Regions from separate parts of the Mesorhizobium sp. CC13 genome, predicted to be linked through region 2. Evidence: riboswitches for the same ligand, from Rfam matches in the RefSeq annotation. Region 2 holds a riboswitch; each other region holds the start of a gene.

Region 1 (7,699 bases), on a different contig from region 2:
CTCGGCGCCGTTCTCTAGGATTTCCACCGTCATTCCCGTCTCCATCTCTTGCCGCTGGAGGTTCCGGAGCTGGTTCGAAAAAAGCAAATGGCCGCCCGGAACTTCCGTTGCGGCCACCACAATTTTCACGCACACGCGCTTCGAGAGGCCGCTGTCAGCTGGCCCGCCACCAATTGTTCTGGTTCGAGGTCGTGTTCATGCGAAATCCATAGCGGCGAAAAACATGGGCTGCAACAGGATTTGCGCTGTGTTGCGTTGCATTACCAACTGACCCTCAGTTTGTGACCCGGCGGCGCATCAGGGCGACAAACGCCACGCCGCCGATCAGCCCCGTGAGGATGCCGAGCGGCATGTCCTGCGGCGGCAGCACGGTGCGGGCGGCCATGTCGGCCGTGACGAGGAAGATGGCGCCCACCAGAGCCGACAGCGGCAGCACGCGACGGTAATCGCCGCCGATCGCGAGCCGCACGACATGCGGGATCATCAGCCCGACGAAGGCGATGACGCCCGAATAGGCGACGGCGCTGCCGGTGAGTATGGCACAGACCACGAAGATGACGAGGCGGAACCGGCGCGCCGGCAGCCCCAGCGCGGTGGCGCTCTCGTCGCCGAGCGTCATGGCGTTGAGGTTGCGGGCCTGGGTCAGAAGGTAGCCGCCGCCGGCGACGAGCGCCAGCAGCGGGTAGGCCAGCTGCTGCCATTGCGCCATGCCGAGGCCGCCGAGCATCCAGAAGATGACGACCGGCGCTGCCCGCGGATCGGCCAGGAAGATCAACAGGTTGCCGGCCGCCGTTATGATGAAGCTGACGGCGACGCCGGCCAATACGAGTTGGCCGGCCGAGTGCGCCCGCGTCAGGTTGGCGACCATCAGCACCAGGGCGGTGGCCGCCAGCGCGCCGGCGAAGGCGAACAGCGGCACCGTGATCGGGCCGAACACCATGCCGGCATGGAGCAAAGCGAGGATAGCCCCCAGCGCGGCACCGGATGAGACGCCGAGCAGATGCGGATCGGCGAGCGGATTGCGCGTCACCGACTGCAGTGCTGCGCCCACGACCGCGAGCGAGGCGCCGACCGTCGCCCCGAGGATGACCCGCGGCGCGCGCACGTCCCAGACGATGTTCTCGCGGCCGCTCGACCAGAAGACCTCGACGCTGCCCGGCACGAGCTTGTTGGCGATCACCCCCCAGACCGCGTCGAGCGGGATCGCCACCGAACCCACGCCGATCGCGACGAGCATCGTGACGGCCAGCAGTGCCGCGAGCGCCGCGACCAGCGCCGGCATGGCGTGGATCAGCGCATGGCGTGGGCCCTTGACGAAATTCCGGTGCGACACGGTCAGTCAGCCCGGAACGCTTCGGCCAGGCGCTTGATCGCCGCGATGTTGCGCGGCCCGGGTGTAGCCTCGACATATTCGAGCACGACGAAACGGTTGTTCCTCACCGCCGCAATGTCCTTGAAGGCCGGGTTGGAGCGCATGAAGGCGATCTTCTGCTCGGCCGTCACCTCGCCGTAGTTGACGATGACGATGACGTCGGGATTGCGCTCGATCACCGGTTCCCAGCCGATCTCGGCCCAGTTGGCCTCGACGTCGTCGGCGATGTTGATGCCGCCGGCCGCCTCGATCATCGCGGTCGGGATGGCGTAGCGGCCTGCGGTGAACGGCTTCTGCTCGCCGGAATCGTAGAGGAACACCTTCACCGGCCTGTCGAGCCGAGGCAGCCTGGACTGGAATTCGGCGAGATCCCGCTTGTAGCCCATGACCAGGGCCTCCGCCTTGTCGCGCACCCCGAAGATCGTGCCGAGGTTGAGGAGGTCGACATACATGTCGTCCATCGACGACTTTTCCCGCTTCACGACGTGGATGCAGCTTTCCGTCAGCTCGTAGACGGCGATGCCGAAGGGCGCGAGCGTGTCGGGCGTGACGGCGCCGCCGACGCTCATGCCGTAGTTCCAGCCGGCGAAATAGAAATCGGCGTCGGCGCCGAGCAGCACCTCCTTACTCGGATATTGCGGCGCGAGTTCCGGCAACTGGCCGATGTCCTTGCGAATGGCCGCGTCGATCTTGTTCCAGCCGGAAATGCCGGAATAGCCGACCATGCGGTCGGCCAGGCCGAGGGTCAGCATCATCTCGGTCAGGTTGATGTCGTTGGACACCGCCCGCTGCGGCGGAGCGGCGAAGGTCACGTCGCGGTTGCAGCTCCTGACCGTGACCGGAAAGTCGTCCGCCAGGGCGGTGGTGCAGCTTGCAAGGACTGCGGCGGCAAAAATCGTCAGGCGCATGGAGGCTCCTCGGCTTGGCGGGTTCAGCGTTCGAGATGGAAGGAAAAGCGCGGGCGCCCGGTGACCGGGTGATCGTCGAGGGTGGCGCCCACGGCGAAGTTCTCGCGGATGCGCTCGGGTGTGAGGATGTCGGCCGGCCTGCCACAGGCGACCGCGCGGCCGCCGTCCATGACCAGCACGCGGTCCGCATAGGCCGAGGCGAGCGCCAGGTCGTGCAGCGAGACCACCACGGTGCAGCCGAGATTGCGAAGCAGTTCGAGCACTTCGAGCTGATGGCGGATGTCGAGGTGATTGGTCGGCTCGTCCAGGATCAAGAGGTCGGGCCGCTGCACCACGGCTCGCGCGATCATGGTGCGTTGTTTCTCGCCGCCCGACAGCGAGCCGAAATCACGCGCGGCGAGCCGGGTGAGGCCGAGCAGCGACAGTGCGGCCTCGACGTCAAGATAGTAGTCGGCCGCGGTTCCGACGCGGGTGGCGTGCGGGATGAGCCCGAGTTCGACGATCTCGGCCACCGTCAGGCCGAAGTCCGAGGCCGGCTCCTGCAGCACTGTGGCGATGCGGCGGGCGCAATCGCGCGGCTTCATCCGCCAGATGTCGGTTCCGTCCAGCCTGACCGTGCCGCCGGTCGGCCGGTGGTAGCGGTAGAGGCAGCGCAGCAGGCTCGACTTGCCGGCGCCGTTGGGGCCGACGATGGCCAGCAGCTCCGCCGGCTCCACACGCACGGTCACTGGCTGGAGGATCGGCTTCGACGCGCGCGGGCCCCATGACAGGCCGTCGAGTTCGAGCAGTGCCGGGGTGGAGCCTACGAGACGACTAGAGCCGTGGACGTGATCGAGCATGCCCTGTCTCCGTGACGTGGCGGAGGCGGCAGAACGATCCGATCGGCGATCCGAAAAAGGCAGTCGCAACCATCATCATCTCCGCGGCACACCCCGGCCGGTTGAACGCATCCGATGATGGCAGGTCTCCTGGCTTGCGGGTTTCGGCGCCTCGGAGCCTTCCCGGCCGTGCGGCCAGTGGCATTCTTCCGACTTGCTATCCGCTCACAGTTGCGGGGGCAGCCACGGTTTCGCGTCCGGGACGTCTCACCGTGTTCCCATTTAATCCGCTGCCCGAACCAGGCAGCAGGAACCATCGCTGCCGTGGCTACAGCAACGACGGGTTGCTGACAATCGCTAAAGCGTCATGCCGCCTGCTGAATTGCGTCACGCCGGTCGAGCGCGAAGGAAATGACGGCCACGGCGAAGGCGGTCAGCGCAATCGCCGCGCCGACGAAGGGCAGGTCGGCGTAGCTCACTCCCATCGAGATCGCAGCGCCTCCCGCCCAGGCGCCGGCGGCATTGCCGGCATTGAAGGCGCCCTGGTTGAGCGTGGCGGCGAGGTTCGGCGCTTCCGAGGCTGTCTCGACGACGCGCATCTGCATCGGCGGCACGATGACGAAGGTGATGACGCCCCACATGAAGACGAGCAGGATCGCCGCGGGTACCGAGTGGCTGAGCCCGGCGAAGGCGACGTGGATCATGGCCATCACCACGAGCGCGCCGATGGCCGTCGGCATCAGCCTCCAGTCGGCCAGCTTGCCGCCGATGATGTTGCCGATGGTCATGCCGCCGCCGAACAAGAGCAGGATCCAGGTGACGGACTCGATCGACAGTCCGGTGACGCCGGTCAGGATCGGCTTGATGTAGGTGAAGACGGCAAACAGGCTGCCCGAGGCGAGCGCGGAGATGATCATGGCGAGCCACACCTGCAGCTTGCCCAACACCTTGACCTCGCCGGCGACGCCACCCTTGCCGGGAGGGGCGACGCCCGCCGGCACGAGCCAGGCGATGGCCGCGACCGAGATCAGGCCGATGACGACGACGGCGTAGAAGGTCATGCGCCAGCCGAAGGCTTCGCCGAGCGCGGTGCCGCCGGGCACGCCGAGGATGTTGGCGAGCGTCAGGCCGGCGAACATCAGGGCGATGGCGCTGGCGCGCTTGTTGGCCGGCACCAGGCTTGCCGCCACCACCGAGCCGATGCCGAAGAAGGCGCCGTGGCCGAGGGCGGTGACGACGCGCGCCGCCATCAGCGTCCAGTAGGTGGGGGCGATGGCGCAAAGCAGGTTGCCGAGAACGAACAGCATGGCCAGCCCGACCAGCACCGGCTTGCGCGGCAGTCTCGCCGTGCCGATGGCGATGATCGGGGCTCCGATGACCACGCCGAGGGCATAGCCCGTGACCAGCAGCCCCGCCGCCGGGATCGAGACGCCCAAGTCGGCGGCGACCTCGGGCAACAGCCCCATGATCACGAATTCGGTGGTACCGATGCAAAAAGATGCAACGGCCAGAGCGAGGATCGGCAAGGGCATGGATGGACTCGGGGGGAATTGAAACGATTTAGGTCGACAGTTTCCTTAAGTCGGCCGCCGCGCAAGCGATTTTGATGCATTGCAGCAATGCATGGAGTGCATGGCACCCATTCGCGGACGGCGCAGCCCCGTCGTTCAGGACTGTTGCGTCAGGTCGCGGCGGAGGAAGTCGTAGAGCCGCTCGACCGCCGAATTGCCCGCTTGCGGGTTGCGCAGGATGCCGATCTCCATGTCGGGCAGGGGCGGCAGGCCCTCGTTCTCGCCGATGATGCGCAGGCTTGGCGGCACGCTGCGCTGGGCGAGGCCGGCGACCGCCAGGCCCGCTTGCACGACGGCGATCAGCCCGAGCAGGCTTGCGCTGGAATAGGTGCTGCGGAACGACCGATCGGCGGCGCCCAGCACCTGCAGCACGCTGCGTCGCGCTACGGAGCCCGGCTCGAACAGGGCGACGGGCAGGGGATCGATCTCCCAGGCGACATGGTTGGGCGAGGCGACCCACACCAGTCGCTCGCGCTGCAGCACCTCGATCGACTGCTCCGATCCACGGGTAATGATGACGAGGTCGAGCCGCCCGTCGGCGAAGGTGTTCACCAGCGAGGTCGACTGCTCGCAGATTCGTGGTCACCGCGCGCGGCCCGCGCACCAGGAGCTTCTTGCCGACGGTCTGGTCCAGCCGCTGCATCTGCATGCTCACCGCCGACTGGCTGCGCCCGACCCGCGCGGCGGCACTGGAAAAGCTGCCGCTGTCCGCAACGGCGACGAAGGTCCTGAGCAGGTCGAGGTCGAGCGCCGCCGACGCCGGTCATCGGAGTACTCACCTTCGTCTACCCGGTCGTCGCCATCATCATCGACTGGGCGGTCTACGATCATCCCATCGGCATCGCCCAGGGGCTGGGCATGGTCCTGATCGCAGTCGCCACGCTCGGCGTCCGCCTCGGCTGGCGACTGCCGACGCGGCGGACCAGAGCGGCTTTCGCTGGCCAGAAATGAGAAGGGGCGCACGAGGCGCCCCTTCCGAATAGTCATGAGGTGGAGAGCCCTGCCGGGAGATCAGCGGGCGGGGCCGATTGCTGCGACTATCGCGTCGGCAGCCGATTTCAGTGTGGCGGAATCTATGCCCAAGGCGCGGAGCGCGCGGGGCGCTACACCCTGCGACATTCCCGCGACGATGCCGACGACATGGGCGCCAAGCAACGGGGTATGGTCTTTCCGGGTTGCCGCCAGCTCCTGCATGACTGCTTGGCCGGAGGGTGCTGCTTGATATGCGCCGGGATTTGCCGAAATCGACGTTTCATGCGGCGCATCCGCTGTCAGGCCGATCGACCGAAGGGCATCGCCATACTGCCGTTCGATCGCGGCTTGCAGGGCGTCTGGCTCCACTCCTGCTCGCTTAAAGGCGAGACGAGCCGTGCCGTCCGGAAGATCGAGGGCGGCCAACAGAAAATGTTCGGCCCCCGGCTCCCGCTGCTGATCGTGCAAGGCATGGGCTTCCGCCCGCTCGCAGAGACGCTTGATAATGCTCATGTCGTCGAGCTTTGATTTGATGCCGCTGAACATCGCGTTCCCCTTATGTGGAGCTGTCGCTCTCCGCCACGTCCGAAAGTCGCTTGTGGGCGGCCTGCTTGGTGATTCCGAGGGCTTGGGCAATCCTCGACCACGACCAACCTTGCTGCAGGGCCGATCGCACGGCTTCGCGTTCGATCCTGTCCGCCAATCGGCGCAAAGCGACGACAGCAGCCAGGGCCTCATCGGGATCGGTCGGGATGGTGATTTTACGCAGGTCATCCATGTGTCAACCTTAGTTGACGATGGTCGCGCCGTCAACAAAAGTTGACGGCGCGCTTGTCATCCGTTTTCATACGGATCTCACCGCCCAGGCGATGAACTGAGAACTCAGTTCTGCTTGGGCAGCTTGTAGGCAACCACGTAGTCGCCGCGGTCGGGCGACTGGCGCGCGCCGCCGGCGGAAATGACCACATACTGGGCCCCGCTTTCCGGCGACACGAAGGTCATCGGCGTTGACTGGGCGCCTACGGGCATGCGGCCCTTCCACAGCTCTTCGCCGGTCTCCACGTCGAGGGCGCGCAGATAATAGTCCTGCGTGCCGGCGTAGAAGACGAGACCGCCCGAGGTGGTGATCGGGCCGCCCAGCGTCGGCATGCCGATCGGGATCTGCAGCCCCGTCTTCATGCCGAGCGGTCCGGTGTCCTCCAGCGTGCCGGCCGGAACCTGCCAGGCGATCTGGCGGGTCTTCAGGTCGATGCCGGTGAAGGTGCCGTAGGGCGGCTGGTGGCAGGGAACGCCGAGCGGCGACATGAAGCCGTTCTTCAGCGCGCCATAGGGCGTGCCCTTCTGCTGCGACAGGCCGTCATGCGCTGCCGAGCCGCCATAGTTGTCGGTCTGCTCGCGCGGCATCAGCTGGGCGAACTGCGGCATGCGGATGTCGTTGACGATCAGAAGCCCACGGGCCTCGTCGATCGCCGCACTGCCCCAGTTCATGCCGCCATAGTAGCCCGGGAAGATGATCGAGCGGGTCAGGCCGGGAGGCGTGAATTCGCCCTCGTAACGCATCTTCTTGAACTCGATGCGGCAGTAGAGCTGGTCGTAGGGCGTCGCACCCCACATCCTGGCCTCGGTGAAGGGCTCCGCGCCGATCGCCGGCATGCCGACCGAATAGGGCTGCGTCGGCGACAGGAAGTCCTCCGGTACGCCGCCGGTCTGCGGCACCGGGCGCTCCTCGACCTCGGCGATCGGCTTGCCGTCGCGGCGGTCGAGCATGAAGATCTGCCCGCGCTTGGTGATCTGGATCAGCGCCGGCACGGTGCCGCCCTTGCCGTCCGGCACGTCGTAGAGCGCGGGCTGGGCGGGAACGTCGTAGTCCCAGATGTCGTGGTGCACGGTCTGGAACTTCCAGCGCTCGCGGCCGGTGGCGATGTCGAGGGCGACGACCGAGGCGGTGTAGTCCTCGGCGGCCTTCGAGCGATGCGCGCCGAAGAAGTCGGGCGTGGCGTTGCCGGTCGGCAGGTAGACGAGGCCGAGCGCTTCGTCATAGGCCGGCGTCGACCAGAC
Region 2 (7,699 bases):
GGCCACGGCCGCATCTGCGACTGCCGCATCATCGAGGTCCTCGCCGACCACAGCCAGTGTTCGGCAGAGCATGTGTCCCGATTGAGACAGGGCTGAAACCGGCTGTGGCCGCCGCTCGCCGCGAGGCGCATTTCATTTGATATTCCGGCCCTTTGCGGTCTAGGGATAACCACCTCGAATCCCGAAAATCCGCAGACGGGAAGCGCCGATGGAAGCCCAGCAAGACCAGATGCACGGCGCTGACGCCGAGGCCACCGGCGCCGAGATCTACGGCGAGGACGGGGCAATCCTTCACTCGTTCCTAGCCCATATCGGGGCTGCGATCGCCGATCGCGACACGCTGACGCTGAAGCGCGACGCCGCCGGACTGCACCAGTCCGAGCTCGGCGATCTTCTGGAGGCGCTGCTTCCGGAACAGCGTCTCGCGCTGGTGGAGCTCATGGGCTCCGACTTCGACTTCTCGGCGCTGACCGAGGTCGACGAGGCGATCCGCCTCGACATCGTCGACAACCTGCCGAACGAGCAGATCGCGCAGGCCGTCCAAGAACTCGATTCCGACGACGCGGTGTACATCCTCGAGGATCTCGACGCCGAGGATCAGAACGAGATCCTGGCGCAGCTGCCGTTCACCGAACGCATCCGGCTGCGCCGCTCGCTCGACTATCCCGAAGAATCGGCGGGTCGGCGCATGCAGACCGAGTTCGTCGCGGTGCCGCCCTTCTGGACCATCGGCCAGACCATCGACTACCTGCGCGACGACAAGGAGCTTCCCGACCGCTTCAGCCAGGTCTTCGTCATCGACCCGACCTTCAAGCTGCTGGGCGCGATGGATCTCGACCAGATCCTGCGCAACAAGCGTGCGGTGAAGATCGAGGAGGTGATGCACGAGACGCGCCACGCCATCCCGGCGACGATGGACCAGGAAGAGGCGGCGCGCGAGTTCGAGCAATACGACCTCTTGTCTGCCGCTGTCGTCGACGAGAACGAGCGCCTGGTCGGCGTGCTCACCATCGACGACGTCGTCGACGTCATCCAGCAGGAAGCCGAAGAGGACCTGCTGCGCATGGGCGGCGTGGGCGACGAGGAACTGTCGGACACGGTGGCCGCGACATCGCGCTCGCGCGTTCCGTGGCTTCTGGTCAATCTCGGCACCGCCTTCGTCTCGGCTTCGGTCATCAGCATGTTCGGCGCCACCATCGAGGAGATGGTGGCATTGGCCGCGCTGATGCCGATCGTGGCTTCGCTCGGCGGCAATGCGGGCACGCAGACGATGACGGTGACCGTGCGTGCGCTCGCCACCCGCGACCTCGACATCTACAATGCCGGTCGCGTCATCCGCCGCGAGGTGATGGTCGGGCTTCTGAACGGCGCGGTCATCGCGTCGATCCTCGGGCTGGTGGCCGGCACGTGGTTCCAGAGCGTCGACCTCGGCTTCGTCATCGCCACGGCCATGATCCTCAACATGCTCGCCGCGGCGCTCGGCGGAATTCTCATTCCGCTGTTCCTGGACAAGCTGGGCGCGGATCCGGCCATCTCGTCGTCGATCTTCACCACGATGATCACCGACGTTATCGGCTTTCTCGCCTTTCTCAGCCTCGCCACCTGGTGGCTGCACCTTGGCGCGCAGTCCGGCTAGGCGCGTCAATTGACTTTTACGTAAGTCGCGTGCGAGAATCACAAAGTCTAAGAATTTGCCCGGCTGTGCGGCCGTCCGCCTGCCGGTGCATCCGCCCCGGCTAGCGCCCCGGCAAGGTGAGGAAGCGGCGCGGCATGACCCGTCGGGTGGAGTGGGAATGCGGGAATACTATTCGATCACGGAACTGACCCGCGAATTCGACATCTCGACGCGGACGTTGCGCTTCTATGAAGACGAGGGGCTCGTCTCTCCGGTTCGCCGCGGCAGGACGCGACTGTTCCGGCCCTCGGACCGGCATCTCATCCGCCAGATCATGCGCGGCAAGCGACTCGGCTTCTCGATCAACGAGATCCGCGAGATCATCCAGATGTACAAGGAACCGCCCGGCGAAGTGGGGCAGCTGAAGCTGATGATCAAGCGGATCGAGGAGAAGCGCGAGGATCTGCGGCAGAAGCGGCGCGATCTGGAAGAAACGCTGGCCGAGCTGGACCAGGCGGAGGAATCCTGTGTCGAGCGCCTGGTCGAACTTGGCGTCACCACCTGACGCCTGCCGCTGCGGGCGCGGTCAGATCCAGCGCCTGACCCTTTTCGTGTAGTCGATGTATTTCTTGCCGAAGCGGGTCTGGAGGTGCTTTTCCTCGCGCTCGATGGCGAGTTTCTGCGTCGCGAAGGCCGCGATCAGGGCCAGGGCGATGAACCAGATGCTGCCTGCGATCAGGCCGATGCCGATCATCATCAGGGTATTGCCGAAATAGATCGGATTGCGCGTCAGGGCGAAGGCGCCGTCGGTGACCAGATGGTCGGAAGCCCTGTCCGGCCTGATGGTCGTGTTACCGCGCTTGAGCGCGCGCATCGCCGAAATCTCGATCGCTATGACTGCCACCACCGCAAGGCCGCCGGCGGCGAACAGAATATCGGAAAGCGGCTCGGTGATCCACGGGAGCGGGAGAAAGACCTCGAGCAGGATCGCGACCGCGATCGCTGCAAGATAGATGATCGGCGGCCACGGCACCTTGTTGGGGGCGGCGGAACGATCTGTCATTGCACTCCTCCATTCTGCATTTCGCTGTCCGAGCGCGCGGTGCACATGGCCGTCGTCTCACGCACGCGTGTCGTCAGCGCCGCGCTCTGCTCACCGGCATAGAAGCGATCGAACGAATCGTCCCTCTGCAGGTCATCGAGCACGCATGCACAGTAGCGCGCGCAGAATTCGGTGTCGCGGGTCTGCTCGCAGGACAGCTGGCAGGAACTGAGGAACGTCACCTCCCGGGTTTCGACCTGTGCGGGGAAAAACTGCGCAAAGGCCCAGACCAGCGAGATCAGCACCGGCTGGTGGATGAGATAGGCGGCGAGGCCGTGGCGGCCAACGAAGGTCAGCGGCCGCGACCAGGCGCCTGCCTGAATCGCCGCGAGCTTCTCGAACAGGCCGGCCCTTTGGGCAAGCCCGGCGACGCCGATGCCTGCCAGGACCGCGCCGAACCACGGAAATAGCGGCACGTAGTCGTTCGAGCGGGGGACGACGGTCGACAGGCCGACCCACCACAGCGCCGGGTGGTTGAAGATATCCGCGCGCAGGAACTGGGGCGCGGCGATGACCAGCACGGCGACGACCAGGGTCAGCAGGGGCGGCAGGCGCAGGAAGGCGAGTCCGAGTACGCTGGCGAGCGTGATCTGATGCAGGATGCCGAAGAAGATGAACGTGTTCGGCATGGCGAACCATGTCGCCACGGTGATGAGCAGCGCCGCAGCCGCCACCATGGCAAGGCGGCGCCAGTACCTGCCCCAGTGAAAGCCCTTGGTGTAGGCCATCACCAGGCTCACGCCGACCAGGAAGAGGAAGCTGGAGGCGATGGAGCGCGCGAATATCTTCCAGCCGCCATAGGCGGTCGTGCCTGGATCCATGTAGCCGAAGAACTCCAGATCCCAGGCAAAGTGGTAGATCGCCATGGCGACGAAGGCGACACCGCGGACGATGTCGATTGTTGAGATGCGTTTCGAACGGGCCGGAGCCAGGTCGGCGGACAGTTGGATCGTCATGGATATCACTTTTGCGGTCTGGAGCGTTCTTGCGCCAATGCAGTACTATAATGGTTTAAACTAGGCGGTAGTGAGTAGAGTTGCGGCCGATGCACAAAGTTTCTGCGAATGGCGCATCGATCGCGGCCATCGGACGCAGCACCCGGATAGTGCAGGGCGACGCCTGCCTGGAGCTGGTATCCGAGGCGCTGGCATTCGGCTACCGTCACGTAGTGCTGGCAGATGCGTGGCGGTGTTCGAATTCGGCTCGTCAGACGATGAAAATGGCCGCCATCTCGACATTGCCGAGCGGGCACTGACGGCTGTGCGATTTTGATTTCTCTCGGGAAGGGATTGAATACCGGGTGAAGCGAGAGGTGACCATGACGGGGCGCATTATGTCGCTGACGGAAGAATTGGTGGCGCGCTGCCATCGCGACGTATTCGACGAGGGGCCGGACCCTGACGCCCAGCATCTCGACGAAGACGATTATGCCAGGATGATCGAGGAGACCTTGGGCGCCCGTCCCGACGACGGGCCGCTGTGGCTCTTCGCCTACGGGTCGCTGATCTGGAAGCCGGAGGTGGAGCACACCGAGGAGAAGGTGGCGCTGGCGCGCGGCTGGCATCGCTCATTTTGCGTGAACATGACCCGCTGGCGGGCCACCAAGACCCAGCCCGGGCTCATGATGGCCATGGATAGGGGCGGCCAGTGCAAGGGGGTGGCGCTGCGGCTCATGGATGGCGACCGCCGTCAGCAGTTGGACAAGCTGTTCCGACGCGAGATGACGCTCAAGCCGTCGACCTACACGCCGCGCTGGCTGAATCTCTCCACGGAGGGAGGGCCGCTGGTCGCGCTAGGCTTCGTCGCCAACCGCAGGGGGCGCGCCTATGCCGGCGGCATATCCGAGGACGACGTGGTGGAACGCATCGCCACGAGCTGCGGACATTGGGGCTCGGCGGCGGACTATCTCTACAACGTCGTGAAAAACCTCGAGCAGCGGGCGATCCATGACCGGCATCTGTGGCGCCTGCAGCATCTGGTCGCCGAGCGGATCGCGGCGAGGGCCTGATTGGCCGACGCCGCATTCGCGCCGCCCGGCGTCGGAATTTGGTTTGCCGCTTCCGGGTTTTGTTTCTATAGTCGATGCCGTCGTCGGTTCCGTTTGGAATCAAGAGGGAATGCGGTGAGGGCGTTTTTTGCCCGAAGCCGCGGCTGCCCCCGCAACTGTGTGCGGTTAGCTCTCCCCAAGGGCCACTGAAGCTTGCTTCGGGAAGGCGGGGAAGGGTGTCGATCCGCAAGCCAGGAGACCTGCCGGCGACGGGAAATGAACTCTGTGCCCTCGGGTGGAGGGCGAAAGGACATCGAAATGACGACTGTTTCTTCCGCGATCGGCGCCGGCGTTTCTGCCCAGTCGCGCAACATGCAGCTTGCCATGGCGGCGCTGCTCGGACTGTTCTTCGTCGGGATCCTCGGCTTCTCGCAGATGGAAGTGGTGCACAACGCGGCCCACGATTATCGCCACTCGATGGCGTTCCCCTGCCACTAACGGAAGTTCTTCGATATGTCCGTGTTTCGCAACGTCGTGTTCATCGCGGCGATCAGCGGCCTATTCGCCGGCGTGATCCTGGCCGCGCTCCAGACCTATTCGACCGATCCGCTGATCTTCAAGGCAGAGACCTACGAGAACGCCGGCGGTCATGACCATCTCACGGCGCCGGCCGCCGGGACCGAAATGTCCGCCCCGGCCGCCGACGCTCAGGCAGCGGCACCGCAGGAGCCCGAGGCGGAGGCCTGGGCGCCGGCCGACGGTTTCGAACGTTTCGCCTATACGGCGCTCGCCAACGTGGTGAGCGGCGTGGCCTTCGCGCTGATCCTGGTCGCGGCCTCCGAGTTTGCCGGCGGCATCGCCAACTGGCGCCAGGGCGTGTTCTGGGGCTTTGCCGGATTCGCCGTGTTCACGCTCGCGCCCGGCCTGGGACTGCCGCCGGAACTGCCGGCGATGCCGGCGGCCGACCTAGGCGACCGCCAGGTCTGGTGGACGCTCACGGTGCTCGCCACCGCCGCGGGCCTTGCGCTCATCGCGTTCCGCAAGTCGCTGCCGCTCGCCATCCTGGGCGTCGCACTGATCGTCGCGCCGCATGTCGTCGGCGCACCGCAGCCGGCGAGCCACGAGACGCCGATCCCGGTGGACCTGCATCGCAGCTTCGTCGTCGCCACCACGATATCGAACCTCGTGTTCTGGGTCGTCCTCGGTGCCGTCGCAGGCTTCGTGCGCGGCCGCTTCATGGGTGAGCGCGGCGAAGCGATGCGCGGGCATCTTGCCTGAGAAGCTGACTTTCCTGCTCGGTGGGGCGCGTTCCGGAAAGAGCGCGCACGCCGAGCGCCTCGTGACCCAGCATCCTGCGCCGTGGACCTACATCGCCACGGCGCAAGCCTATGACGAGGAGATGCGCGAGCGCATCGATATCCATCGCGCCCGGCGCGGTGCGGGATGGCATACGATCGATGCGCCGCTGGATCTCACCGGCGCGCTCGGCAGCGTCCCGGACGGCGTGCCGGTGCTGGTCGATTGCCTGACACTCTGGCTTTCCAACCACATGCTCGCGGACCATGATGTCGAAGCCGAGAGTTCGAGCCTTGCCGGGCTTCTGGCGCGGCCGCGCGGCCCGTGGTTCGTCGTCGCCAACGAGGTCGGGCTCGGCATCGTGCCGGACAATGCGCTTGGCCGCCGTTTCCGCGATGCGGCCGGACGGCTCAATCAACAGGTGGCGGCAGGCGCCGACGAGGTGCTGTTCATGGTCGCCGGCCTGCCGATGAAGGTGAAGTGACATGAAGACCATCGACGACCAGGAAGCCGAGCGGCACCGCGCCAAGATGGCCAAGCGCAAGGCCGTGCAAGATGCCGAGGTGGCAGGCAAGACCATCGTCGAGAAGGGCCTTTTGATCGTCAACACCGGCCCCGGCAAGGGCAAGTCGACGGCGGCCTTCGGGCTGGCGCTGCGCATGCTCGGCTACGGCCACCGCGTCGGCGTGGTGCAGTTCATCAAGGGCGCCTGGCATTCGGGCGAGCAGGACGCTTTCGCGGCATTCGGCGACCGTGTCGTCTGGCACACGATGGGCGAGGGTTTCACCTGGGAGACCCAAGACATCAAGCGCGACATCGCCGCTGCCGAGGCGGCATGGTCGAAGGCGCAGGAGCTGCTCGCCGATCCGAGCATTTCGCTCGTCGTGCTCGACGAGCTCAACATCGCGCTTCGCTACGACTATCTCGACCTGGACGCCGTGGTTGCCGCGCTCAAGGGCCGGCGCGAGGGCCTGCATGTCGTGGTCACAGGCCGCAACGCCAAGCCGGCGCTGGTGGAGGCGGCCGATCTCGTCACCGAAATGGGCGCCACCAAGCACCATTTTTCGGCGGGCGTGAAGGCGCAGAAGGGGATCGAGTTCTGAGCGGCAGGGCCGCTTCAGAACCACATGGCCAATCCGACCGCTCCGATCGCGCCGACTAGAATGGCATCGGCCGTCCAATAGAGACGCAAGGCGGCACGGATGTCGGAGGCGTTGGCGTCGCGTCGGCCGCCGGCGCCCATGATGGTGTCGTCGACCATCACGCCGCCATAGCTGCGCGGGCCGGCGAGCGCCAGGCCGAGCGCGCCCGCCATGGCGGCCTCGGGCCAGCCGGCATTGGGCGAACGGTGCTGCTTCGCATCGCGCCAGACCGCGTGCCAGGCGGCCTTGGGGTCGGCGCCGGGCACTAGGAAGGCGGCGAGCACGATTGCGAGCGCCGTCAAGCGCGAGGCTGGCAGGTTGATGAGGTCGTCGAAGCGGGCGGCCGCCCAACCGAAGGCCTCGTGGCGCTTGGTGCGGTGGCCGATCATCGAATCGGCGGTGTTGGCGGCCTTGTAGGCGGCACCGCCGGCAAAGCCGAGGACGGCCAGCCAGAAGGCCGGGGCGGTGATGCCGTCGGAAAAGTTCTCGGCCAGGCTTTCGATGGCGGCGCGGCTGACACCGGCCTCGTCGAGCCGTTCGGGGTCGCGTCCGACAAT
Region 3 (7,699 bases), on a different contig from region 2:
CACTGGACAAGATCGGCGCGATCTTCGCCGTCGAGCGCGAGATCAACGGCCGGGGCGCCGAAGTTCGTCTGGCCGTGCGCCAGGCTCAAAGCGTGCCGTTGCTGGCCGACCTCAAGGATTACCTGGAGACCAGCCTCGGCAGGATCAGCCGCAAAGGCGACCTCGCCAAGGCCATCCGCTACAGCCTCAACCGCTGGGAGGCGCTCTGCCGCTTCACCGAAGATGGCCGTCTCGAGATGACCAACAATGCCGCCGAACGCGCGATCCGCCCACTGACGCTCGGACGACGGAACTGGACCTTCCTCGGCTCGGACTCCGGCGGCGAGCGCGCCGCGATCCTCTACACCCTGATTCAGACCTGCATGTGTGGATGGCTCCCGCGGTGCAAGGGTTTTGTTTGAGCAATGCGCGAAAAGTTGGCGGCTTGCATGTGTCCGGCCTACGTAAGAGGCGGCACGTTTGGCCGCCGGCCCAGATGAGATCCGCGGATCGGGTCCATAACAAACTGACGCGCTTAGGGCGCCTACATGTCTACTGGGTGTCCCGATCTCGTCTATCACTGTCGCGTCATCTTCCCATTCAGCGCCGATGCACCACGAGCGCCAGGACCCGGCTGGTCCTGCCGGCCGATACTTATGCCGTGCGGTAGGTCTCCTCTCGCGTCATCACTGCCCAGATGATCCTCGCCATTTTGTTGGCCAGGGCGACTGCAGCGAGCTTGATCGGCTTGCGCGCAATAATGCGTCCTAGCCAACTTTGAGCGAAGTTCTGCCTGCTGCGCGACCAACGTATCGTGGACATGGCGCCAATGACGAGGAGCCGGCGGATAGTGCGATCGCCCATCTTCGTGATGCGGCCCAACCGTTCTTTGCCACCGCTCGAGTTCTGACGTGGCACAAGGCCAAGCCATGCCGCGAAGTCGCGGCCTGATCGGAAACCGCGGATATCCGGCACTCCAGCTAATATCGCGCTGACGGTGATCGGGCCGACGCCTGGAACGCTGAGCAACCTGGCAGCTTCGGGTTCTGCACGGCAATGCCTTTGCATTTGAGCTTCGAGAGCATTGATCTGAGCAGTTAGGGCGACGAGCTGGTCAGCCAGGATATTCAACGGTGCTCGTACCGCATCGGGGATCGGTGTCGCCGGATCGGATATCCTCTTGATGAGAGAGCCGACGTGCTGAGGGCCTGCCGCTGCGATTACACCGAACTCCGCCATATGACTCCGAATTGCGTTGATCAGCGAAACACGCTGCCGCGAAAGGAGTTCATGCGTGCGATGTACCACCCGCGCCGCCTGTTGCGCCAATGACTTCACGGGAGCGGAGCGAACCGCCGGTCGCGTCACCGCTTCGCAGATCGCTGCGGCGTCCGCAGCGTCGTTCTTTTGCCGCGCGACATAGGGCTTCACGTACGAAGCCGGAATCATCTTGGTGTCATGGCCAAGAGCGCGAATCTCGCGTGCCCAGTAATGCGATGATGCACATGCTTCCATGCCGACAACACAAGGCGGCAACTTGGCGAAAAAGCTCAGAACCTCCTCACGGCGAAGCTTCTTCTGGAGAACAGGGCGGCCTTTTGCATCCGCCCCATGAACCTGAAAAACGCGCTTTGCCAAATCGAGCCCGACCGTCGTTACTTCGTTCATGGATGACATCTCCTTTACGGCGATCGTCGCGACCGCTTCTAGACTATGACGCCGGAAGCGGGAGCCATCCACCTCATCAAGCTGAACGGCATCAATCCGGAGGCCTATCTCGCCGACCTGATCGGCCGCGTCAGCGACCATCCAGCCAATCGCATCGACGAGCTTCTCCCCTGGAACTGGCGCGCCCGATCCGACGCCAGACTGGCCGCCTGACCATGGCTGCGATCACCCGGGTCTACAGCCTCCCGCTCGCCGCCGAAATGCTCGGCGAGGACACCGAGCTGCTGTGGGAGGTCTATGTCGACATGGAACCGGAGGACGGCTGCCTCTGGGTCTACGGGCCCGACGATCAGCAGCGCCATGATCGTCGTGCGGTTCAAGGTGCAGTGCCAGCCTGGAAAGAGCGACCCGCTGGTCTCTGCATTTAAGGATGTCATCAAAGCCAGTCGGCCACTGGAGGGTGTCGCAAGTTTCGACATCGGACAGGATCTGGCCGATCCCGACTCATTCGTGGCCACGGAGGTGTTTGAAAACGAAGCCGCCCTGGAACGTCAAGAAGCGCTCGCCGAAGTCCAGAAGACGATAACTCTTCTTGGGGAGCTCGCCGCGGCACCTCCAGAGGCGACGATCTTCCATGTCTCTTCTTCACAGCCCTGGGGCTAGCTGGTTGATTGATCCCAACGACAAACTGCGGTGGGCGTGTCGGCTAGCCTATTATCGACTTCGCCCTAAGGCCTGCCGATATCCGCGGAACTCCTCAAGGATTGAATGGCGGTCGGACCCAGTGGCCTCGTCCTGCGACGGCGGCGAGAAGCGTGCGAAGCACCTGGACATCCTGATGGAGGAGTCCCCGACTGTCGATCACCGCAATCTGCCATCGCGCGGCCGCCTCGATGCTGGTGCCTGGCGGCACCGACATCAGCCAGTCGATGAACACCTCCTCCGGCGGCGGCAACGGCGATATGGCCGCCATCGTCTTGCCATCGAGCTTCTTGCGCGGGGCAGCGGCCGTCGCCTCTCGATCGCTGACGCTCATGCCTCCACCTCCAGCGGCGACAGAGGTATGGAGCAGCAGGCGAGGATGTAGCCGTCGGCGATCTCCTCATCGAGAATGCCGCCGTTGTGGTTCATAGCGACCTCACCGGAGATCTTCTTGATCCGGCATGTGCCGCACAGGCCGAACTCGCAGGCGGCCGAGATGCGAACGCCGTTGGCGCGAGCGGCCTGAAGCACCGTCTGCTCGGCATCGCAGCGCCCATCGACATTCGAACCAACGAAGCTGATCGGGAACGCGGTGCCGGCTGCCGCGTCTTCGTCTCCTGGCTCGATCTGAGCAGGCAGCATTTCGGCTACCGGGGTGCCGAAGCTTTCCTGATGATAGCGCGCCATGTCGAAACCCGCTACCTGCAGCATGTCCCTTACGGCGCGCATGAACGGATCGGGGCCGCAGCAGAACAGCTCGCGCTCACGGAAGTCGGGCGCGAGCAGCGGCAGCCGAACGGCATCGATCCGCCCCATGTGGCCGAACCAGCTTTCGCGGCTCGACCGCTCCTCGATCATGAATCCGAGAGACAATCCGGGCATGCGGCTGCCGAGGAGTTCCAGCTCCTTGCGGAAGATGATCTCCTCCGGCGAGCGGGCGCAGTTGACGAAGGCGACGTCGGTCCATGGTGCGCAGTCGTTCAGCCAGCGTAGCATCGACATCATCGGCGTGATGCCGGAGCCCGCCGAGATGAACAGGTATTTCGCAGCCGGATGGTCGTGGTGGGAGAAGTTGCCTGCTGGACCTAGCGCCTTGACGCGAGACCCCGGCACAAGATTGCCGAACATCCAGCGGGTGCCGATGCTGTCTACCTGTGCCTTGACCGTCACGGCGATGGAGAAGGGCCGCGAAGGCGAAGACGACAGCGTGTAGGTCCGCATAAGCGGGCCGGCGGCCGTCGGCAGCTCCAGCGTCACGAACTGGCCCGGTTTGTAACGGAACCAGGTCTGCGCATCCGATCGGAAGGTGAAGGTTTTCACGCCGGGTGCTTCGTCCGCCACGGCGATCACCTCCAGCACCTGGAGGCGATCGTTCCACGGGGCCATCTCGTCGAGGTGGCGATAGAGGCTGTGATCGTTCATGGCATTCATGGCGCTTCCCTCAGGCGACGCTGCGCAGCGCGGGCTTCTGCCCGTCGGTGAGCCTCGGTTCGATGAAACGGGCGTACCAGTCGACGAACTGGATCACGCCGCCTTCGTGATGCTCGGAGTAGGGGCCGGTCTCATAGGCCGGCGACCTGATGCCGAAGGCGTTCTCCTCGACGATGCGGCGGTCCTCGTCGTTGGTCTCGGTCCAGACGTGGGTCAGTCCCTTGAGGTCGTAGTCGACGCCCTCGACCGCATCCTTGTGCACGAGCCACTTTGTGGTGACCGCCGTCTCCGTCGCGCTGATCGGCAGGACGCGGAAGGTGACCGCATAATCGCCAAGGACGTGGTTCCACGTTGTCGGATAGTGGTAGAGCAGAAGCGTGCCGATGCGGTCGGTGAAAACCTGGTCTGACAGGTTCCTGCGGACGGCGCGCCTTCCCGTCGTCGTGTAGCTGACGGCCTCGCCGAGAAGCGGCGCGCGGGTTGCACGGTACTGCCCGTCCTTGTCTATGCAGAAGCGCGATGGCAGGCCTGCCGCCTCGCAGCGGGCCCAGTGCGCCAGCATGTCGGGGTCGCTGTCAGCGCCGTTGACCCCGGTGACGGTCGGCGCCTCGGGAAAGGTCTTACAAAGTTCGGGATGGTTGGCCGCGCAGTGGTAGCATTCTCGGTTGTTCTCCCACACCAGCTTCCAGTTGCCCTTCTCGAAGATGGTCGACTCGAAGGCGACCTTGGCGTCGACGAGACTGTGGGGAGCGAAGTAGGGCTCCATCAGCGTCCGGAACGGGCGGAAGTCGGCGGGTTCCTTGGCCAGGCAGATGAAGATGTAGCCGCCGCCGCTTTCGCAGGCGACGGGCTTCAGCCCGAAATCCTCCTTCTTGAAGTCCTCGGCCATCTGGCGGGCGAAGACCAGTTTGCCGTCGAGATCGTAGGTCCACTGGTGGTAAGGGCAGACCAGCCGTGCTGACGTTCCCCTGTCGCTGGTGCAAACGCGGCTGCCGCGGTGGCGGCAGGAATTGTGGAAGGCGCGGATCTGTCCGTCGCGTCCGCGCACGATGACGACGGGATAATCGCCCACCTGGACGGTGAAGAAACTTCCGGCCTTGGCGACCTCGCAGTCGTGGCCGACAAACAGCCAGTCCCGGTACCAGATCAGCTCAAGATCGAGCTTGTAGAAATTGGGGTCGATGTAGAAGGGTTGCGGCAGGCTGAAGCCATCGCGCCTTTCGCGGATGAGCTTCAGCATTTCGTTGCGCGTATCCATGTCCGTCCTCGCTAGCGGCACAAGGACTGAACTGGTGGTATGGAGGGGAAGATCGCGCGGGACGAACTGCCCGAACGCTCTGCCTCTTGACCGCCCACCGCGATCAGTCGGTTGAAAGAGTTCGAGGCTGGTTTCCGGGCTCCGAAGCTGTCCTTTGTTGAGGACTGTCCCGACACCTTCCCAGGCATACGCCCAGTGGTTCTCCCGTCGAGACGACAAGCTTCGCTACCGTTGCGGGGGCAGCGTCGGCATCAAACCGACTTCCCAATTATCCCGCAGGCCAATTCGCCAACGGGCACCTTGAACGTGTCGATCAGATCACGGACGCGTCGCTGACAAAGCCTGGAAAGCGACATCGGCAGATTGCAAAGACGACAGCGACCGTGGCGATCGTCAGTTGCTTCCGCGCGCTTCATCAGCACGGCGTCAATGATCCAGCCATTGGCTCGTTGGGCTTCGTCGCGGACACGCTCGGCAAGGAGGCGAATGCCGCCCAGAGATTGTTCCAGCAGCGCTGCGCGCGTGCCATCAGATCGAGACAACTCGGAACGGCATCGGTTCTCACCTGCAGCACGTTGTCGGTCGTGCGGGAAGCGTCGAAGGATTCAAATATTCCCCGGCCCTTGGGGAGCAAGATGGGATTGCGGGCGTACGGAAGTTCACACGCCCGCATTGGTGTGCTGCCGGTTTCGCAGCTTTCTCTCGGATGCGTCACGGACGGCCTGCCAGCCAGAAACTCGACGATCGCTACGGATCGGGGTCAGGGATCCGCCGAGCCTTCGCAAACCCGCAATCCGTCGCGATGAAGCGTTCCAGCATCGGTACGATCAGCCGAACGGGTTCGGTTGCCGGCTGACCGCTCTCGCGGCCGAGGATCTCCGCATAAGTCTTGAGATCGCGATGCAACGACGCTGGAAGCTCCAGCGTCACCTTCACAGGCCTGTCGTCGGCGATGGGGCTTAGCTTCAGCTTGATCATTGTGTTGCGCCATAGGGCTCGAGCACGAGATCGCGCGTGACGATGACGCGGACCGGGAAGCCAGGCCGGATGGTCAGCATCGGCGCGATGTTGAGCTGGCGGCGGATGATCTGCTGACCTGCCTCGTTGATCGTGTCCTGGGCGCCGTTGCGCATGGCATTGATCAGCCGGTCATCGTTGTCGGTGGCGAGCTCCGCCCCGACGCTGTCCGAAGCCGACATCGTTGCTGTATTGGCCGATGACGCGGGTGCCCTGCGGCACCAGCAGGAAGCGTCCCGTCGGGCTGTCATAGACGTTTTCGGTGACCTGCGCCATGATTTGACCGGGCAGATCGGAGCGGATGCCGGTGATCAGTGCGGCCGGGATCACCGCGCCCGCCTGCAGCACATAGGGCGATGTCGGAGCCGCGACGCGATCGGGCGAGACGCTGCGCTTGTCGGGCGGGGCATTGAGGAAGGCGTTTTGACGCTCGACGGCCGTCGGCGTCGATGGCTGGGGGTCGAGGCCGAGTGCGGTTGGATTCGGCATCGGCTGCACTGGGGAGGTCGGCGACGCGGTAGGCGTCGCAGTCAATACCGGTCGTGTTTCGGTCGGCACTAACAGCTTTGCCGTGCGGGCGGATTCGAGCTCCTGCTGCCGACGCTGCTCCTCGGCGCTCAGGTTTGGGTCGGGCGCGACGATCGGCGGCGGCCGCACCGCGTTTTGCGCATTGAGGATCGGTCGGCCAAGGTCGCCGGGAAGCGGCGAGCCGAGGATGGGACCGGTGTAGTCGCGCGGCAGGCCAGCGAGCCCGTCGGCAACGGCGAGGCTGTCCGTCGAAATCAGTTCTTGCGGCTTTCTGGCCTTGCGGCTCTGAAGCGCGTAGATCAGAGCGCCACCCAGGCTGACGCCGGCAATGAGGCTGAGACCGGCCAGCACCTTGCGCGAAAGGCGCGTCACACGCGGGGGCTCGGGGCGCAGCCGCATCGCAGGTTCGTCGGTGAGCGGCAGGGCGTCATCGGAGAACGACGCTTCCTTTTTCTGTCCGGGGTTGGTCGCGCTCATGAAGCCGGCCTTGAGTCAGCGCGCACGATGCGGACGCGCCTCTGACGATTGCTGGATGGTCTCGACCGCGGCCGAGCCGCCTTCGGCGGCAGCCTGGAACGAGGCGGTGCGCACGGTGATCACCTTCATGGCGTCGAGCGCCTGCACCGTCTGGATGGCGTTGCCGGCATAGATCGGGCGCTTGAAGGTGTCGGACGAGACGACCTCGATGATTTCGGAGACCTGGCCGACGTCGAGCAGGGCTGCGACGCGCGGCGAAACGTTCTTGCCGGTCGAGGTGGCGGCGGCGACGATGGTGTCGTAGTTGCCGGCGAGCGAGACGACGAGGGCCGCCGTCGGCTCGGCCATCCGCAAACCCACGCACCAATTGCCGCGTCAGCGGCTTCGTTCAATCCCGCGAGAGTCAGCCGTCAGAACCTTTGGTATCATATACCCTAGAAGAGAAGCAGCGGCTGGTGGGCGAGAGCTGTGAACCCGGGGCGTCGGTGTCGCTGGTGGCGCGGCGGCACGATATTAATGCGAACCTGTTGTTCACGTGGCGCCGGCAGATGCGCACGCCGGCGTCGGTGGCTTCGCCGCTGGAATTGATCCCGGTCGAAGTCATCAGCAGCGCGCCGGCCGCCTCACCAGCCGCGGCGG

The links. A riboswitch is a leader RNA that binds a small molecule or an ion and turns the genes downstream of it on or off. The one in region 2 is predicted to bind cobalamin.
Region 1: it holds a riboswitch for cobalamin, as region 2 does, so the genes downstream of both, PV773_RS07970 (ABC transporter ATP-binding protein) here and PV773_RS04235 (CbtB-domain containing protein) in region 2, are expected to answer to the same signal.
Region 3: it holds a riboswitch for cobalamin, as region 2 does, so the genes downstream of both, PV773_RS17945 (aromatic ring-hydroxylating dioxygenase subunit alpha) here and PV773_RS04235 (CbtB-domain containing protein) in region 2, are expected to answer to the same signal.

The regions. Positions count from the first base shown of each region.
Region 1 covers NZ_JARDJI010000004.1:9,337-17,035, reverse strand. Annotated here, with positions in the region: gene PV773_RS07985 (anthranilate synthase) at 1-33, opposite strand, end outside; gene PV773_RS07980 (iron ABC transporter permease) at 275-1,282, opposite strand; gene PV773_RS07975 (ABC transporter substrate-binding protein) at 1,336-2,280, opposite strand; gene PV773_RS07970 (ABC transporter ATP-binding protein) at 2,304-3,119, opposite strand; cobalamin riboswitch at 3,221-3,431, opposite strand; gene PV773_RS07965 (MFS transporter) at 3,464-4,630, opposite strand; gene PV773_RS07960 (LysR substrate-binding domain-containing protein) at 4,766-5,221, opposite strand; partial or broken gene PV773_RS07955 (LysR family transcriptional regulator) at 5,310-5,405, opposite strand; gene PV773_RS07950 (Clp protease N-terminal domain-containing protein) at 5,681-6,187, opposite strand; gene PV773_RS07945 (helix-turn-helix domain-containing protein) at 6,198-6,419, opposite strand; gene PV773_RS07940 (membrane-bound PQQ-dependent dehydrogenase, glucose/quinate/shikimate family) at 6,524-7,699, opposite strand, start outside.
Region 2 covers NZ_JARDJI010000002.1:239,655-247,353, forward strand. Annotated here, with positions in the region: gene PV773_RS04200 (helix-turn-helix domain-containing protein) at 1-96, shown strand, start outside; gene mgtE (magnesium transporter) at 209-1,636, shown strand; gene PV773_RS04210 (MerR family DNA-binding transcriptional regulator) at 1,794-2,180, shown strand; gene PV773_RS04215 (isoprenylcysteine carboxylmethyltransferase family protein) at 2,202-2,678, opposite strand; gene PV773_RS04220 (DUF1624 domain-containing protein) at 2,675-3,673, opposite strand; gene PV773_RS04225 (hypothetical protein) at 3,763-3,972, shown strand; gene PV773_RS04230 (gamma-glutamylcyclotransferase) at 4,036-4,725, shown strand; cobalamin riboswitch at 4,793-4,987, shown strand; gene PV773_RS04235 (CbtB-domain containing protein) at 5,023-5,202, shown strand; gene PV773_RS04240 (CbtA family protein) at 5,218-5,982, shown strand; gene cobU (bifunctional adenosylcobinamide kinase/adenosylcobinamide-phosphate guanylyltransferase) at 5,975-6,484, shown strand; gene cobO (cob(I)yrinic acid a,c-diamide adenosyltransferase) at 6,486-7,103, shown strand; gene cbiB (adenosylcobinamide-phosphate synthase CbiB) at 7,118-7,699, opposite strand, start outside.
Region 3 covers NZ_JARDJI010000014.1:62,844-70,542, forward strand. Annotated here, with positions in the region: gene PV773_RS17915 (IS66 family transposase) at 1-401, shown strand, start outside; gene PV773_RS17920 (IS110 family transposase) at 634-1,647, opposite strand; partial or broken gene PV773_RS17925 (transposase domain-containing protein) at 1,726-1,860, shown strand; gene PV773_RS17930 (putative quinol monooxygenase) at 2,008-2,310, shown strand; gene PV773_RS17935 (hypothetical protein) at 2,405-2,683, opposite strand; gene PV773_RS17940 (hybrid-cluster NAD(P)-dependent oxidoreductase) at 2,680-3,780, opposite strand; gene PV773_RS17945 (aromatic ring-hydroxylating dioxygenase subunit alpha) at 3,791-5,038, opposite strand; cobalamin riboswitch at 5,146-5,356, opposite strand; gene PV773_RS17950 (DUF2274 domain-containing protein) at 5,786-6,016, opposite strand; partial or broken gene PV773_RS17955 (TrbI/VirB10 family protein) at 6,013-7,060, opposite strand; partial or broken gene PV773_RS17960 (electron transfer flavoprotein subunit alpha/FixB family protein) at 7,115-7,513, opposite strand; gene PV773_RS17965 (transposase) at 7,516-7,699, shown strand, end outside.